Linked DNA regions of Caldimonas brevitalea. The protein of the gene in region 1 interacts with the protein of each later gene in a pairwise test. Links are inferred from orthologs where the notes say so. Each region holds a gene or a part of one and is shown on either strand. Other genes may lie near its edges. The genes, in order: ssb, recO and AAW51_RS24970.

The links.
Region 2: the proteins of ssb (region 1) and recO interact in binary tests that used the Escherichia coli proteins (3 or more experiments, as listed by UniProt). The link is inferred for Caldimonas brevitalea from one-to-one orthologs.
Region 3: the proteins of ssb (region 1) and AAW51_RS24970 interact in binary tests that used the Escherichia coli proteins (3 or more experiments, as listed by UniProt). The link is inferred for Caldimonas brevitalea from one-to-one orthologs.

Annotation. Positions count from the first base shown.
Region 1 is NZ_CP011371.1:202,918-208,059, reverse strand. The notes cover bases 2,175-4,968. They hold ssb (single-stranded DNA-binding protein), read right to left. Parts: upstream 3,934-4,968; coding sequence 3,415-3,933; downstream 2,175-3,414. Other genes in these bases: AAW51_RS00870 (MFS transporter), read right to left, coding at 4,049-4,968; AAW51_RS00880 (META domain-containing protein), read right to left, coding at 2,307-2,897; AAW51_RS00885 (RNA polymerase sigma factor), read left to right, coding at 2,175-2,276. Outside these bases: AAW51_RS00900 (FAD-dependent oxidoreductase), read right to left, coding at 1-534; AAW51_RS00895 (DUF4142 domain-containing protein), read left to right, coding at 713-1,249; AAW51_RS28770 (cupredoxin domain-containing protein), read left to right, coding at 1,296-1,580; more of AAW51_RS00885, read left to right, coding at 1,587-2,174; more of AAW51_RS00870, read right to left, coding at 4,969-5,142. UniProt on the Escherichia coli protein: Plays an important role in DNA replication, recombination and repair. Binds to ssDNA and to an array of partner proteins to recruit them to their sites of action during DNA metabolism. Acts as a sliding platform that migrates on DNA via reptation.
Region 2 is NZ_CP011371.1:5,278,911-5,284,107, reverse strand. What follows is about bases 2,349-5,197. They hold recO (DNA repair protein RecO), read left to right. Parts: upstream 2,349-3,304; coding sequence 3,305-4,090; downstream 4,091-5,197. Other genes in these bases: acpS (holo-ACP synthase), read left to right, coding at 4,881-5,197; AAW51_RS22215 (pyridoxine 5'-phosphate synthase), read left to right, coding at 4,087-4,884; era (GTPase Era), read left to right, coding at 2,349-3,276. Also shown: lepA (translation elongation factor 4), read left to right, coding at 1-36; lepB (signal peptidase I), read left to right, coding at 140-1,105; AAW51_RS22235 (DUF4845 domain-containing protein), read left to right, coding at 1,173-1,535; rnc (ribonuclease III), read left to right, coding at 1,590-2,276; more of era, read left to right, coding at 2,329-2,348. UniProt on the Escherichia coli protein: Involved in DNA repair and RecF pathway recombination.
Region 3 is NZ_CP011371.1:5,858,892-5,864,218, reverse strand. Bases 943-3,921 are described here. They hold AAW51_RS24970 (primosomal protein N'), read left to right. Parts: upstream 943-1,382; coding sequence 1,383-3,461; downstream 3,462-3,921. Other genes in these bases: AAW51_RS24965 (hypothetical protein), read left to right, coding at 3,602-3,921; hemE (uroporphyrinogen decarboxylase), read left to right, coding at 943-1,032. In the rest of the region: more of hemE, read left to right, coding at 1-942; more of AAW51_RS24965, read left to right, coding at 3,922-4,879; AAW51_RS24960 (cupin domain-containing protein), read left to right, coding at 4,964-5,327.

The DNA.
Region 1 (5,142 bases):
CGGATGGAACTGCGCCTGCCTGTCGATCCGCAGCACCTTGCCGTGCGCCGCAGGCGGTCCGGGCGGCAGCATGTCGATCAGCTGGGCATACAACCCGGCTTCGATGACGGCCTCGTATTCGCTGTGCACCTGCGCCTCGGCCTCTGCCGAGCCGGCGTAGACGTACATGCCGCAACGACGGAAGGCCGCAGCGTCCCGGGCAGCCTGGGTCGCTAGCTGCTCGATGAAGTCCACCGTGTCGGCGCGCGAGGCCACCACCTCCCGCGCGACCTCGGCGCCCCACTTCTCGCGCAAGGCGTGGACACCCCCGCTGACCGTCGCATAGAGGTTGCCGGTCGAGCCGCCGGTGTCGGCGCTGCCGACCCGTCGGGCCTCCAGCAGCGCCACCCGCTTGCCGGTGCGTGCGAGCAGCAGCGCCGTGGTCACACCGGTGATGCCGCCGCCGACCACGGCGACATCGACCTGCAGGTCTTCGTCCAGGGCAGGCCACTGGGTGGGCGGCGCGGTCCCGTGCCAAACGGAGGTGGTGGTCATGATGGCTTCTCCTTTCTTTGTCGTAGAGCCGACCGCCGCGCTGCAAACCAGGTGCCCGACACGTGACGAGATACGTGGGAACGCAAACGCACCTGGCGACGTCTATCCCCGCAAGATCAGGACGACGGCGCATGTTGCGCCGCCGCTGGTCGGACGCGCATAACAGGAGCAGACAAAGATGACCTCTCTATTCAAGCTCGCCGGTCTGGCAGTGGCCGCCTCGTTGGCACTGGGCGCCCAGGCTCAAAGTGCCGCTTTCAACGACGCGCAGATCGCCGCGATCGTGGTGACCGCCAACCAGGTCGACATCGATGCGGGCAAACTCGCCGAGGGAAAGAGCCGCTCGAAGGAAGTGAAGGACTTTGCGAAGCTGATGGTCACCGACCACACCGGCGTGAACAAGGCGGCAACCGACCTGGTGCAGAAGCTCAAGGTCACGCCCGAGGACAACACAACGGCGCAGGGCCTGAAGAAGGGCGGCGACGAGAACCTGGCCAAGCTGCGCAAGCTCGAAGGCGCACGGTTCGACAAGGCCTATGTGGACCATGAGGTCGCGTATCACCAGTCGGTGCTGGAGGCGGTGGACACGGCGCTGATCCCCAGCGCGCAGAACGAGGAGCTGAAGGCGCTGCTGGTCAAGGTGCGCCCGGCCTTCGTGCACCATCTGGAACATGCAAAGCAATTGCAAGCCCAGCTGGGGAAGAGCGGTGGTTGAGGCGGCTCTTCAGAAATCGCGCGCCCGCCACTGGGGCGGGCGCGCCTTGGTCACGGCGGGCCTGTCCATCGCGGCGACCGCTTTCGGCGCGACGCACACCGTCACGATGGAGGGCATGCAGTTCTCGCCGCCCAGCGTGACGGTGAAGCAAGGCGACAAGGTGGTGTGGGTCAACAAGGACGTCGTCCCTCATACTGCGACCGTGCCGAAAGGGTTCGACTCCGGCTCCGTCGCGCCGGGACAGTCCTGGGCCACCACGCCGAAGCGGGGAAGCTACGACTACGTGTGCACCCTGCACCCCACCATGAAAGCCAAGCTGATCGTGGAGTAACAACACGTGCGAGTTCCTGCCCAGCCAACGTCAGCCCCCCTTCCGGATGACGACCACGCACTGGCACAGCGCGTGGCCCACGGCGACTGCATAGCCTTCGAGCAGCTGATGCGCCGCCACAACCGGCGCCTGTACCGGCTGGCGCGCGCCACCTTGCACGACGCTGCCGAAGCCGAAGACGCGCTGCAGGAGGCCTACCTTTCGGCGTACCGCTCGATCGCGGCCTTCCGTGGGCAGTCTTCGGTGTCCACCTGGTTGTCACGTCTGGTGCTCAACGAGTGTCTCGGGCGGCTGAGGAAACAATCGAGGCGCGACCAGATCGTGCACATCGTCAGCAGCGACGGGGAACCTGAAGTCGAGCCGCATCTCGTGAGCCGAACGTCCACCGAGCTACCGAACGAAGCCCTTGCCCGGGCGGAGCTTCGGGCGCTGCTCGAGCGCAAGCTCGACGAACTGCCCCAGGCCTTTCGCACCGTCTTCATGCTGCGGGGCGTGGAGGAGATGAGCGTCGAGGAGACGGCTCAGGCACTCGACATCCCGGAGGCCACGGTGCGCTCGCGCTACTTCCGTGCCCGCAGTCTGTTGCGCGAGGCGCTGGCGCAGGAGATCGATCTGGCCGAGCAGGACGTGTTCAGTTTCGCCGGAGCCCGGTGCGACCGGATCGTCACGGCGGTGTTGGGGCGAGTGAAGGTGTGAGGTGAAGATGCACGGCCGGAAGCGCCACGCTCAACGGGGCTCTTCGCGGAATTCGTAGACGCCTGCGTCGGCGTCGAGCGACAACAACAGGTGGTCGCCATCGACGCGGAATGACCGAATCAGCGACCAGTCCCGCACCAACCGGTCGTGCAGACCCGGCTCCTTGCACAGTGCGGACGTGAGGATGAATTCTTCAAACTGCAGGGCGTTCGGGCGTGGCGACTTCCAGGTCCCAGTTCCCTGGTTGCAGTCGAAGCGCACGACATAGCGCCCCTCGGGCGCGAAGCGAACGGTGTAGATGAGGGTATCCGTGGAAGCGAGGGTCGTGCCGTCGCCTGCCTGGAATCGCTCCAAGCGCCACTTCCTGTCAGTGAGAGTGGAAAGCGCCTTGATTGTCACCGGGTCCGACGCCTTGTCCTGCCCGACCTTGCTCAGGTCAGGTCCGCAGGCCGGCATGAGGATCACCAGCGGTAACCATGCCACGGCTCTTCGGAGGTTCTCCAGCGACTTGCCCGGCCGCAGACGACGGAGGGCAGCGTCGCGGCGCTGACGGCAGCCAGCGGTCTCTTGTGATGTTTCGGCAACGCCACGTCGACGCGGTCTCGAGATGAGGGCGGGCATGTTCGGGCCTTTCGTGCTCAAGATTCCAATCACTCCGAGCCTCGCTGTCCTGGCTCGCCTGGCACTGCCTGGTGTGCCTCTGTGGGGCGGGGAGGCCAAGGCCGACAAGCGTCGCGAGATGCAAGTACCAGCGTAGCCGCCATTGCATGGGGCTCAAGCTCGATAAATCGATGGACGCCGTGGAACACGAACGTTTGGCCGTCCGCTGTCGTCGCTCGGTTCGCTGGCGGGACGCGCACGGCACCGACGGCGCCCAGGCAGGCAGACGCGATGAACGAACCCGTCGCGCGCTTCCCGGCCAGCCGTGGGTCGGCGCTCATCGCATTCGTCCAATGCAGATGCTCCCGACCTGCTTGCCGAAACTCTTGCACGACGGTGAAAAAAGCTCACCTGCGAACGAAAGGTGATGGGGCGGAGGGGGAGCCGACCTCGGGACCGGTTTGAGCGCTCCAAATAAAGAAAATGGCCCTCAGCGCAGGGCGCCAGGGCCATTTGTTCACGAGCGACGAAGCAGGGTTTAGAACGGAATATCGTCGTCCATGTCGTCGAAGCCGGTCGCGGCCTTGGGCGCAGGACGCGGCGCGGGGGCCGAACGCGGTGCCGGCGCCGAGCGCTCGCTGCGGCCGCCTCCGCCGCCTTCCTCGCGGTCGCGCGAATAACCGCCACCACCGCCCCCCATGTCGTCGCCGCCGCCCATGCCTTCGCGGCCGCCCAGCAATTGCATCTGCTCGGCGATGATGTCGACGGTGTTGCGTTCGATGCCGTCCTTGTCGGTGTACTTGCCGTACTTCAAACGGCCTTCGATGTAGACCGGGCGACCCTTCTTCAGGTACTCACCGGCGATTTCGGCCAGGCGTTCATAGAAGGTCACGCGGTGCCATTGCGTGTCTTCGATGCTTTCACCCGACGAACGGTCCTTGCGACGGCTCGAGGTGGCGACCGAGACGTTGCAGATGGCCGTGCCGGTCGGGGTGTAGCGCACTTCGGGGTCACGGCCGCAATTGCCGATCAGGATGACTTTGTTGACAGAGGCCATGGCTCGGCTCCTAGGATGGTTCGTTCAGCGGATCGGCCATTATCTCCGATGCCCCCGGCTGCACACTGACAGGGTGGCCACAGCCCGGTCCGGGGCGCCTGGTCGTGAGCACTCGCTACGCTTGGGCCTTGGCACGCTGGCGTGCCGGCGGTCGCATCGGCCAAGCCACCACCAGCCACAGCAGCGCCAGCGCGGCACACACCTGGAACACCGCGGCCGAGCCCCAAACGCCCGCCACCCGCCCGCCCAGCAAACCGCCGGCGAACAGGCCCAGGGACTGGCAGGTGTTGAACACGCCCAGCGCCAGCCCCTTCGCCGCGGGCGGCGCGACGCGCGACACCAGCGACGGCATGTTGGCCTCGAGCAAATTGAAACTGACGAAAAACGCCACCAGCAGCGCGATCAGGCCAGCCGGCGAGCGCCAATACCAGGCCAGCGCAGCTTCGCTGACCGCCAGCAACGCGACGGCGCCGAGGAACACGGGGCGCAGGCGCTGGCGCCGTTCGCTCCACAACATCGCCGGCAGCATCACGGCAAACGACAGCACCACCACGCCGATATAGAGCCAACCATGCTGGCTGAGCGGCACGCCGGCGTGGTCGACCAGCGCGATCGGCACCACGACGAACATCGCCATCTGCACGGCATGCAACAGGAACACACCCAGGCTCAGGCGCATCAGCTCGGGGTGCAGCAGCACGTCGCGCCACGAGGCGCGGGCGGCGCCGGCAGGATGCCGGGGCACGGTGGGCACCAGCTTCCACACCACCCAACAGCCGCCCAGCGCCAGCGCGCCTGTGAATGAGAACAGGCCGCCCATGCCCACCCAACCGTACAGCGTCGGCGCGAGCGCCAGCGACAGTGCGAAGCTCAGGCCGATCGAGCCGCCGACCATCGCCATTGCCTTGGTGCGCACCTCGTCGCGCGTGCTGTCGGCGATCAGCGCGGTGATCGCGGCCGAGATCGCCCCGGCGCCTTGCAAGGCCCGGCCCAGCACGACGCCGATCAGGCTGTCGGCCGCCGCTGCGACAAACGAGCCGGCTGCGAACACCAGCAGGCCGATGGCGATCACCCGTTTGCGCCCGTAACGGTCGGAGGCCCAGCCGTAGGGCAGTTGCAACACCGCCTGGGTGAGGCCGTAGATGCCGATCGCCAACCCCACCAGCCCCAGCTGCTCGCCGCCCGCCAGCGTGCGGGCGTGCAGCGAGA
Region 2 (5,197 bases), 5.1 Mb from region 1 along the record:
GAAGCCTTTCTTGCCATCCTTCAAGTCGACGACTGAGCCTGCGGGCCACCGCCCCACGCCCGCCGCGCGGCGGGCCGAGGCACTTGCTTGAGATACTGTCGCCTCGCGCGATCTGATTTCCCCTCTTACTGGAGCCTGGATGGGACTGCTCACTGCAGCTTTGTATGCCTGCCTGATCGTTTACTTGGGCGGCTGGTATCTGGGCGAATGGCACGGCAATTTCTCGCTGCTGCTGTTCGTGCTGACCCTCGTGACACTGGTTTACTGGCTCGCCGAGCGCCTCCACTTCCGGCCCGCCCGCGAGCGTGCCGCGGCCTCGGTCGAGACCCATCACGCGGTGCGGCGCAACGACCTGGCGCGCCAGGGCATTGCCGAGGTCGACGGCAACATCGACGAAGCCAAGCAGCGCCTGTTGATGCAGCCCTGGTGGCTCGACTGGACCGCCGGTCTGTTCCCGGTGATCTGCATCGTCTTCCTGCTGCGCTCCTTCCTGTTCGAGCCGTTCAAGATTCCGTCCGGCTCGATGGTGCCCACCCTGCTGGTCGGCGACCTGATCCTGGTGAACAAATACCACTACGGCGTGCGCCTGCCGGTGATCAACAAGAAGATCGTCGCCAACGAAGATCCCAAGCGCGGCGACGTGATGGTGTTCCGCTACCCCAAGGACACCCGCATCGACTACATCAAGCGGGTGGTCGGCGTGCCGGGCGACCAAGTGGCCTACCTCAACAAGCGTTTGTTCATCAACGGCCAGCCGGTGCCGACCGAATCGCTGGGCGAGTACTACGACGAGGACAGCCGCCGCTACTCACAGCATTTCTCCGAGACCTTCGGCGGCAACGAACACCGCGTGCTGACCAACAAGGATGCGGCGCCCTTCATCGTGGGTGCCGACGACTTCCCGTACAGGGACCAGTGCAGCTACACGGCGGAGGGCGTGACCTGCAAAGTGCCGGCCGGTCACTACTTCGTGATGGGCGATAACCGTGACAATTCTCAGGATTCCCGGTACTGGGGCTTCGTGCCGGACGAGAACATCGTCGGCAAGGCCTTCTGGATCTGGATGAATTTGGGTAATCTCGGCCGTATTGGTGGGTTCAAGTAAACGGGTCGGCGGCGCACCGCGGTTCACCGCAAGCACGACAAGTACAACAGGCTCGAGGAGCACAACGATGATGCATGTTTCACCGGCACGCCAACGCGGCGTCTCCCTGCTGGGCCTGTTGTTCTGGGCCGTCGTCATCGGCATGCTGGCACTGGTGGCCATGAAGGTGCTGCCGACGGTGAACGAATACTTGACGATTCGGAGCGCCGTGAACAAGGTGGCCCAGGAAGGCGCTACCTCGGTGCCCGAGATCCGCGCGGCCTTCGACCGACAGAAACAGATCGAGTATTCGATCCAGTCGATTTCGGGCAGCGATCTGATCGTGACCAAGGAAAACGACCGCGTGGTGGTCAGCTTCGCCTACGACGCCGAGGTCAAGCTGTTCGACCCGGTCTACCTCGTCATCAAGTATTCGGGCCGTTCCGAGTGACGGCCGGCCGGCGTCGCCGGCCTTGGCCCCCGCTGCAGCGCGCTGGAATTCGACGTGAGTGACCTGATCAAAGCCCTCGAGCGACGGCTCGACTACCGCTTCCGGCACCCCGCGCTGCTGGCACGGGCGCTGACGCACCGCAGCTTCGGTGCCGACCACAACGAACGGCTTGAATTCCTCGGCGACTCGGTCCTGGGCCTGGCCATCGCCGGCCTCCTCTACGAACGTTTTGCCGGCTCCGACGAGGGGGACCTGTCGCGCGTGCGCGCCAGCCTGGTCAGGCAGGACACGCTACACCGCATCGCCCTGGGCCTGGAGTTGCCCGCCTGTTTGCGGCTCGGCGAAGGCGAGGCGCGTAGCGGCGGGGCGCAGCGACCGTCGATCCTGGCCGATGCCGTCGAAGCCGTGTTCGGCGCCATCTACCTCGACGGCGGTTTCGACGCCGCCCGCACCGTGGTGCAGCGCTTGTTCACGCCGGTGCTGACCGAGCCGGACTTGCGCAACAGCGCCAAAGACGCGAAAACCGAGTTGCAGGAATGGCTGCAAGCCCGCAAGCTGGCCGTGCCGAGCTATGCCATCGTGGCGACACGGGGTCATGCACACCAGCAGCAATTCGTGGTCAGCTGCACCGTTCCGGCCCTGCAGATCAGCGAGAACGGCGAGGGTGCCTCCCGCCGCGCCGCAGAACAGGTGGCGGCACAGTCCGTGCTCGCTAAACTGAAGGCGTCCGGGGCCCGCTGAGCCCTCCCGATCCCCTTGCAAACGCAGCCCCGGCTGCCATGGACCCTCGAACGTGAACGTCGATACATCTTCCCCGGCGCCCGACGCCGAATCGCCCGACCCCGCCGTGCCGGAGGCCGACGGCCAGCGGTGCGGGCTGATCGCCATCGTCGGACGGCCCAACGTGGGCAAGTCGACGCTACTGAATGCCCTGGTGGGGCAGAAAGTCAGCATCACGTCGCGCAAGGCGCAGACCACCCGCCACCGCATCACCGGCATCCGCACCGCCGGCGACGCCCAATATGTGTTCGTCGACACACCCGGCTTCCAGACCCGCCACGGCAACGCGCTCAACCGCACCCTCAACCGCACGGTGCTCGCCTCGCTGGGCGACGTCGACGTGGTGCTGTTCGTCGTCGAGGCCGGCCGGTTCGGGCTCGACGACGCCAAGGTGCTGGCCCTGGTGCCCGAGGGCAAACCGGTCATCCTGGTCGCCAACAAGCTCGACAAGGTGGTGCGCCGGGCCGAGCTGGCGCCGTGGCTCAAGGGCATGCAGGAGCGCCATCCGTTCGCCGAATTCGTGCCGCTCACGGCCAAGCGCCCGGAGGACGTGCGGCGCCTGCTCGACATCGTGCGGCCCTACCTGCCCGAGCAAGGCTGGTGGTACGACGAGGAAGCCCTCACCGATCGCAGCGAGCGCTTCCTCGCCAGCGAAATCGTGCGTGAAAAGCTGTTCCGCCTCACCGGTGACGAACTGCCCTACACATCGACCGTCGTGATCGACAAGTTCGAGGAAGAGGGGTTGCTGCGGCGCATCGCGGCCACCATCGTCGTCGAGCGCGATGCCCACAAGGGCATGGTGATCGGCGAAGGCGGCGAGCGCCTGAAGCGCATCGGCACCGAAGCCCGCCAGGAACTCGAGAAGCTGATGGACGCGAAAGTCTTTCTCGAACTGTTCGTCAAGGTCCGCTCAGGCTGGGCCGACGACGAGCAGCGCCTGCGCAGCTATGGCTATGAGTGAGCCGCGGGCGCTGCGGCGGGTCTGAACGATGGCGTCGAGCCGGCCGCGCAGCGCACCTCGCCCCGGGTTCCGCGTGGCGGCCGAGCCGGCCTACGTGTTGCACCGCTACGACTGGAGCGAATCGAGCCTGATCCTCGATCTGTTCACCCGGGCGCACGGCCGGGTCGCGGTGGTCGCCAAAGGCGCCAAGCGGCCGTATTCGCAACTGCGCGCCGTGTTGCTGCCGTTCCAGCGCGTCAGCGCGAGCTTCAGCAGCCGCGAAGAAGGCGGCGCCGAGGTCCACACCCTCAAGGCCGCGGAATGGGCGGGCGGCACGGCAATGCTGACCGGCGCGGCGCTGCTGACCGGTTTCTACCTGAACGAACTGCTGATGAAGCTGCTGGCCCGCGCCGACGCCCATCCGCGGCTGTTCGACGCCTATGCCGCGACGCTGCCCGGCCTGGCGGCCGACGACGAAACGGTCGTCCAGGCCGCGCTGCGCGCGTTCGAGCTGACCTTGCTGCGCGAGATCGGCGTGCTGCCCGAACTGGGCCTGGTCACCCTCACGGTCGAGCCGTTGCAGCCCGGGGCAGCCTACGCTTTGCACGGCGAAGCCGGCGTCCGGCTGGCGCGCGCTGGCGAGCCGGCCCTGCGCGGCGCCACCTTGATGGCGCTCGACGCGGCGCTCGACAGCGGCTCGCTCGAGGCGATGCAGCAGGCCTGCGCCGCGTCCCTGCCCGAGTTGAAAAGCGTGTTGCGGCCGCTGCTTCACTATCATCTGGGCACGCCGGTGCTGCGCACGCGGCAACTGATGATGGAGCTCCAGCAAAAATGATCTTCGCCGGTCCCCCGAACGCGCCACTGCTCGGCGTCAACATCGACCATGTCGCCACCTTGCGCAACGCGCGCGGCGGGCAGTTCCCTGACCCGGTGGCCGCCGCGCAGCTGGCGGTCGAGGCGGGGGCCGACATCATCACCTTCCACCTGCGCGAAGACCGTCGTCACATCCGCGACGACGACGTGACCCGGCTGAAGGCGGCATTGCAGGTGCCGCTGAACTTCGAGGCCGCCGTCACCGACGAGATGATCGGCATCATCGAGCGGGTGCGGCCCGAGCACGTTTGCCTGGTGCCCGAGCGGCGCCAGGAGGTCACGACCGAGGGCGGGCTCGACGTCGCCGGGCAGTTCGCCCGCATCCAGGACGCCTGCGCGCGCCTGGCTGCGGCGGGTTGCCGCGTGTCGCTGTTCATCAACGCGGACGAGCGCCAGATCGAAGCCAGCGCCGCTGCCGGCGCGTCCTGCGTCGAGCTGCACACCGGCGCCTATGCCGAGGCCTGGTGGGCGCAAGACCGGGTGCGCATGGCGGCCGAGCTGCAGCGGCTGCAGGACGGGCTGCGCCGGGGCCGCGCCGCCGGCCTGCAGACCAACGCCGGCCACGGCCTGGCGGTGTGGGACCGGCCGGCGCCGCACCCCTTTGCCAGCAGCACCTATGCGGTGGCCGCGCTGCACGAGGTCACCGAGCTGCACATCGGCCATGCGCTGATCGGCCATGCCGTGTTCGTCGGGCTGCGCCAGGCGATCGGCGACTTCAAGGCCGAGGCGGTGCTGGCGAGGAACCAGGGCGCATGATCTACGGCATCGGCACGGACATCTGCGACATCCGCCGTATCGAAGCGGCCTACGCCCGTCACGGCGAACGTTTTGCGGCCAAGGTGCTCGGCCCGCACGAAATGAGCGTGTTCCGCGAGCGCCTCGCCCGGGTGCCGGCGCGCGGCTTGCGCTACCTGGCGACCCGGTTCTCGGCCAAGGAGGCTTTCTCGAAGGCGATCGGCATGGGCATGCGCATGCCGATGACCTGGCGCGACTGCGAGGTGGTCAAGGCGCCGAGCGGCAAGCCCGAGATCCGCTTGCACCGCCAGCTCGCCGCCTGGTTCGACGAGCG
Region 3 (5,327 bases), 5.7 Mb from region 1 along the record:
TACACGCCCATCTGGCTGATGCGCCAGGCGGGCCGTTACCTGCCCGAGTACAACGCGACCCGCGCCCGTGCCGGCAGCTTCATGGGGCTGGCGACCGACCCGGGCTATGCGACCGAGGTCACCCTGCAACCGCTGGAGCGCTTTCCGCTCGACGCGGCCATCCTGTTCAGCGACATCCTCACCGTGCCCGACGCCATGGGCCTGGGGCTGAGCTTCGCCGCCGGTGAAGGACCACGCTTCGCCCACCCGTTGCGCGACGAGGCCGCGGTCGCCGCACTCGAAGTGCCCGACCTCGCCAAGCTGCGCTACGTGTTCGATGCCGTCACCAGCATCCGCCGCGCGCTGCAGGGCCGGGTGCCGCTGATCGGCTTCTCCGGCAGCCCCTGGACGCTGGCCTGCTACATGGTCGAAGGCGGCGGGTCGGACGACTACCGTCTGGTCAAGAGCATGCTCTACCGCCGACCTGACTTGATGCACCGCATCCTGACGGTCAACGCCGATGCCGTGGCCGCCTATTTGAATGCGCAGATCGACGCCGGTGCGCAGGCCGTGATGATTTTCGACTCATGGGGCGGCGTGCTGGCCGACGGGGCGTTCCAGTCGTTCAGCCTGGCCTACACCGAGCGGGTGCTCAAGCAGCTGAAGCCCGAACACGAGGGGCAGCGCATCCCGCGCATCGTCTTCACCAAGGGCGGCGGCGCCTGGCTCGAGGCCATTGCCGCGCTCGACACCGACGCGGTGGGCGTCGACTGGACCGTCAACCTGGGTCATGCCCGGGCCCGCGTCGGCCACCGTGTCGCCTTGCAAGGCAACCTCGATCCGGCGGTCTTGTTCGCCGAGCCGGATCAAATCCGCGCTGAGGCCGAAAAGGCGCTCGACAGTTTCGGTCCGCTGCGCAACCCCGACGGCTCTCACGCCGGCCACATCTTCAATCTGGGTCACGGCATCAGCCAGTTCACACCGCCGGAAAGCGTCGCAGTGCTGGTCGATGCGGTCCACCGCCACTCGCGGACCTTGCGGTCTGCCCTGTAAACGCTTCCAGATTCCGCTGAACGTCAAGTTCGCGCGGTTAACCACGGAAACAGTAGCGCGGGGCTTGACTTATCCCCAAAAAACCGGGGACGAGAGCCTTGCAGCCCGGCTTGTCGCGCTGCATCACGCTTGTGAAGAAGTGCTTGCTAAGTTGTTGATTTAGAAGGGGGCCGAGAGGGTGCGTTGCAAGGCGTCAAAGCAAGCAATCGCACGCCCAGCAAGCAGTTAGAGCGCGTTTGCGCAGCTTGCCCACAAAGTTATCCACAAGAATGGTGGATAGTTCCAAAAGCCGTTTTGAATCAACTGTTTACGAGCAGGAGTTGAAGAGCTGGCAGAAATGACAGGCGTAAATGAGTGAGCTGACCCCTCCCGCCACGGTCGTTTCGGTGGCGGTCGACGCGCCCCAACACAGCGCCTTGCGCAGCGCGCTGAGCTACACCAGCGACCGGCCGTTGCCGGCTGGCACCGTTGTGCACGTGCCGCTCGGCAAGCGCACGGTGTGTGGCGTGGTGTGGCCGGCCGCGGCCGGCGACCCCCTCGGCAGCGTGCCGGGCGACGGGCCGCCGCTGGAACTGCGACCCGTTGAAGCCGCATTGAGCAGCCTGGCACCGCTGCCACACGAATGGTGCAAGTTGGTTCAATTCGCAGCGAACTATTACCAGCGCAGCCTCGGCGAGGTGGCCCTGTCGGTGTTGCCGCCCGAGCTGCGCAAATTGAACGACACGCAGCTGGCGCAGCGCTTGAAGAAGCTGCAGAAGCTCGCGCCCGCGGGCGGTCCGGCCCCGGTCCTGCCGGAGCTGACACCGGAGCAAACGCAGGCGCTGGAGGGGCTGGCCGCGGCGGATGCCGGTTCGGTGGCGCTGCTGCACGGCAGCACCGGCAGCGGCAAGACCGAGGTCTACCAGCGCCTGGTGGCCCGCAGCCTTGACGCCGGTCGGCAGGCGCTGGTGCTGGTGCCCGAAATCAACCTCACGCCGCAGCTGGAAGCGCGCTTCGCCGAGCGCTTTCCCGACCGCCTGATCGTCTCGCTGCACAGCGGTTTGACGCCGGCGCAGCGGCTGCGGCACTGGTTGGCGGCCCACCTCGGCCAGGCCGACATCGTGCTCGGCACCCGCATGGCGGTGTTCGCGTCGCTGCCGCGGCTCGGGCTGATCGTCGTCGACGAAGAGCACGACCCTTCCTACAAGAGTCAGGAGGGGGCACGCTATTCGGCACGCGACCTCGCGGTCTACCGGGGCAAGCTCGAAGGTGCGCAGGTCGTGCTCGGCTCGGCCACACCCTCGATGGAAAGCTGGCAGCAGGCCGAGCGCGGCCGCTACCTGCGGCTCTCGATGCCCGCGCGCGTCGGCGGCGGCGTGCTGCCGCAGGTGCGTTTCGTGGACATGAACCATGTGCCCAAGGACGCGGCCTACAACGCAGCCCTGTCGCCGGCGCTGGTGGCGGCCTTGCAGCGGCGCCTCGAGCGCGGCGAGCAAAGCCTGGTGCTGCTGAACCGGCGCGGCTATTCGCCGGTGCTGCAGTGCCTGGAATGCGGCTGGAAGAGCGGCTGCCCCCATTGCAGCGCGTGGCGTGTGTTCCATCGTGTCGACCGCACCTTACGTTGCCACCATTGCGGCTACACCGAGCGTGTGCCGCGCGCCTGCCCCGACTGCGGCAATGCCGACATCCAACCGGTCGGCCGAGGCACCGAGCGGCTCGAGGAACAGCTCGAGCACGCGCTCCCCGGCGCCCGCGTGGCCCGCATCGACGCCGACACCACGCGCCTCAAGGGCACGCTGGAAACGCAGCTGGCCAGCGTGCATGCCGGCGAGGTCGACGTGCTGGTGGGCACCCAGATGGTGGCCAAGGGCCACGACTTCCGACGCGTGACGCTGGTGGCCGCGGTCAACCCCGACGCGGCCCTGTTCAGCAGCGACTTCCGCGCTGGCGAGCGCCTGTTCGCCTTGCTGATGCAGGCGGCGGGACGTGCCGGGCGCGATGCCGAGCAGGCGGCGCGCAGCGAGATGCTGGTGCAGACCTGGCACCCCACCCATCCCTTGTATGCCGCCTTGCGCGGCCACGACTACACCGCCTTCGCCGCCAGCACGCTGGCCGAGCGAGAGATGGCCGCGATGCCGCCGTTTGCCCACCAAGCCCTGTTACGGGCCGAGGGGCGCACCCAGGAGATCGCGCAAGACTGGCTGGCGGCGGCCGCGGGCGCTGCCGAGGCGCTGGGCGCAGCAGATGCCGGCGTGACCTTGTATCCGCCGGTGCCGATGGCGGTCGCCCGGGTCGCCAATGTCGAACGGGCCCAGATGTTGGTGGAGTCGCCCACCCGGCCCGGGCTGCAGCGATTGCTGGCCCAGTGGATGCCCCAGCTGCATGCGCTCCGGGCCGAGCACAAGGGCCTGCTGCGCTGGGCCATCGACGTCGACCCGTTGGCGATCTGACGGGGGGCGCGAACGGCGCGATGCGCGGAGTGGCGCAGTGGCCGCGGCGGGGTTATCGTGGCGGCCCCCAACGGCCGCATGGGGGGCGCCCGAGCGCCTCCGATACCATCGGCACACGCCCGAAGGGCAGGAGGGATTGCATGTCTATGTTCGGTATGGTCGGGACTGGGCCGCATGGCCTGACCCGCATCGGCGAGGCCTGGCGCAATGGCCCGGCCCTCGTCACGCTCGTCGCCACCTTCGTCGCCGCGGCGCTGCTGATCGGTCTGGGGGCGGCCACCGGGGTCGCCCTGTTGATGTTCGTGTTCGGGTTGCTGGCCTGGGGGCTGGTCCTGCTGGGTCTGGCCGCCGCCGGGCGGCAGTTCATGGATCAGGCGCAAGGGCTGCCGGTCACCGGCAGCGCCGCCGCCTTCGGCGGCAGTCCGATGGCGGTCGCCCGCCTGCTCGGCCTCGCACTGGTGTGCTCGCTGGTGGTGGTCGCGTGGCTCGCGGTCGCGGCGCTGTTGTTGTTCTTCTGCAAGATCCCCTTGCTGGGCGGCGTGTTGCTGGTGGGCGTGGTGCCGCTGCTGGTGTTCAGCGGTGCCTTGCTGTTCCTCGGCCTCTACGTGACCTGGGGGCTGGCGGCACCGGCCCTGTTCGAGGGCCACACCCTCAAGCGTGCCTTGTCGCAGCTGTGGGCCATCATCACCGACCGGCCGCTCGAAGCCTTTTTGCGCCTGATGCTGCTGTTCGCCTTGGTCGGGCTGATCGCGGCGCTGACCATGGCCTTCATCGGGGCCGGCTTCGGCATCACCGCGGGGCTGGCCGCCAGCATCCTGGGCGGTGACATCGGCCAGATGCTGGGCGGCCCCGACATGCCCCAGGTGTCGGACTCCGTCTCGGCTGGCGGGCATTTCGGCGCCGGCCTGGGCATCGGCATCGTCTGGGCCGTGGTCGGCGCCGTGTTTGCCGCGCTGCTGCTGTACGGCCTGTGCCTGAGCTATCTGCGGCTGACTGCCGACCTTGACACGACGGCCGCCGAAGCGGCGGTCGACACGGCTTTGGCCCGCACGCGCGAGAAGGCGCAGCAGGCTGCCGAAGACGCGCGCCGGCGTGCGCAGGAGTTGCAGGCCGCCGCGCGCCAGCGGGCCGAGCAGGTGCGGCGTGGCGCGCCGGCCAGTGCCGCGCCTTCGGCCGAATCGGGCACGGTGCCCAACGCACCCTCTCCGGCGGTGGTGGCGCCGGGGGGCGACCCCCCGTTGGCCGACGATTGGGAGTCACCGCCGAAAGGCCAGGGGCCTGCCGCACCCGACGACGCGGGCGTAGGCGACGGCGTGCAGGAGCCGGGCGCCCCCGGGCTGCTCCGCTGCCCGTCCTGCAAGACGGTGGTGGCGCCGACCGACACCTTCTGCGGGGCCTGCGGCCGCAAGCTGGACTAGGGCCAGGCGCGACGATGTGTCGCGGCGGCTTGCGCGGTCTGCTAGCCTGCGCAGGCCCGTTCACCTCCATCGGCCGGAGTCTCCATGTCCAACGCCAAGTCCCCGAAACACATCGCGGCCTCTCTCACCGAACTGTGGTCGCCGCGTGTGATTGCCGAAGTCGACGACAGCTACATCAAGGTGGCGAAAGTGCAGGGCAGTCTCGCCTGGCATAGCCACGACCAGGAAGACGAACTGTTTTTCATCCTCCAGGGTCATCTTCGGATTGAAATGGACAGCGGCGCCGTCGAACTCGACGCTGGCGACATGTTCGTCGTGCCCAAGGGAGTGCGGCACAACCCGGTGGCCGAGCAAGAGTGTTTGCTCATGCTCATCGAACGCAAGACCACGCAACACACCGGGGGCGTGGTCACCGAAAAGACCCGCTCGCTGGCGGACCAGCTTCGCG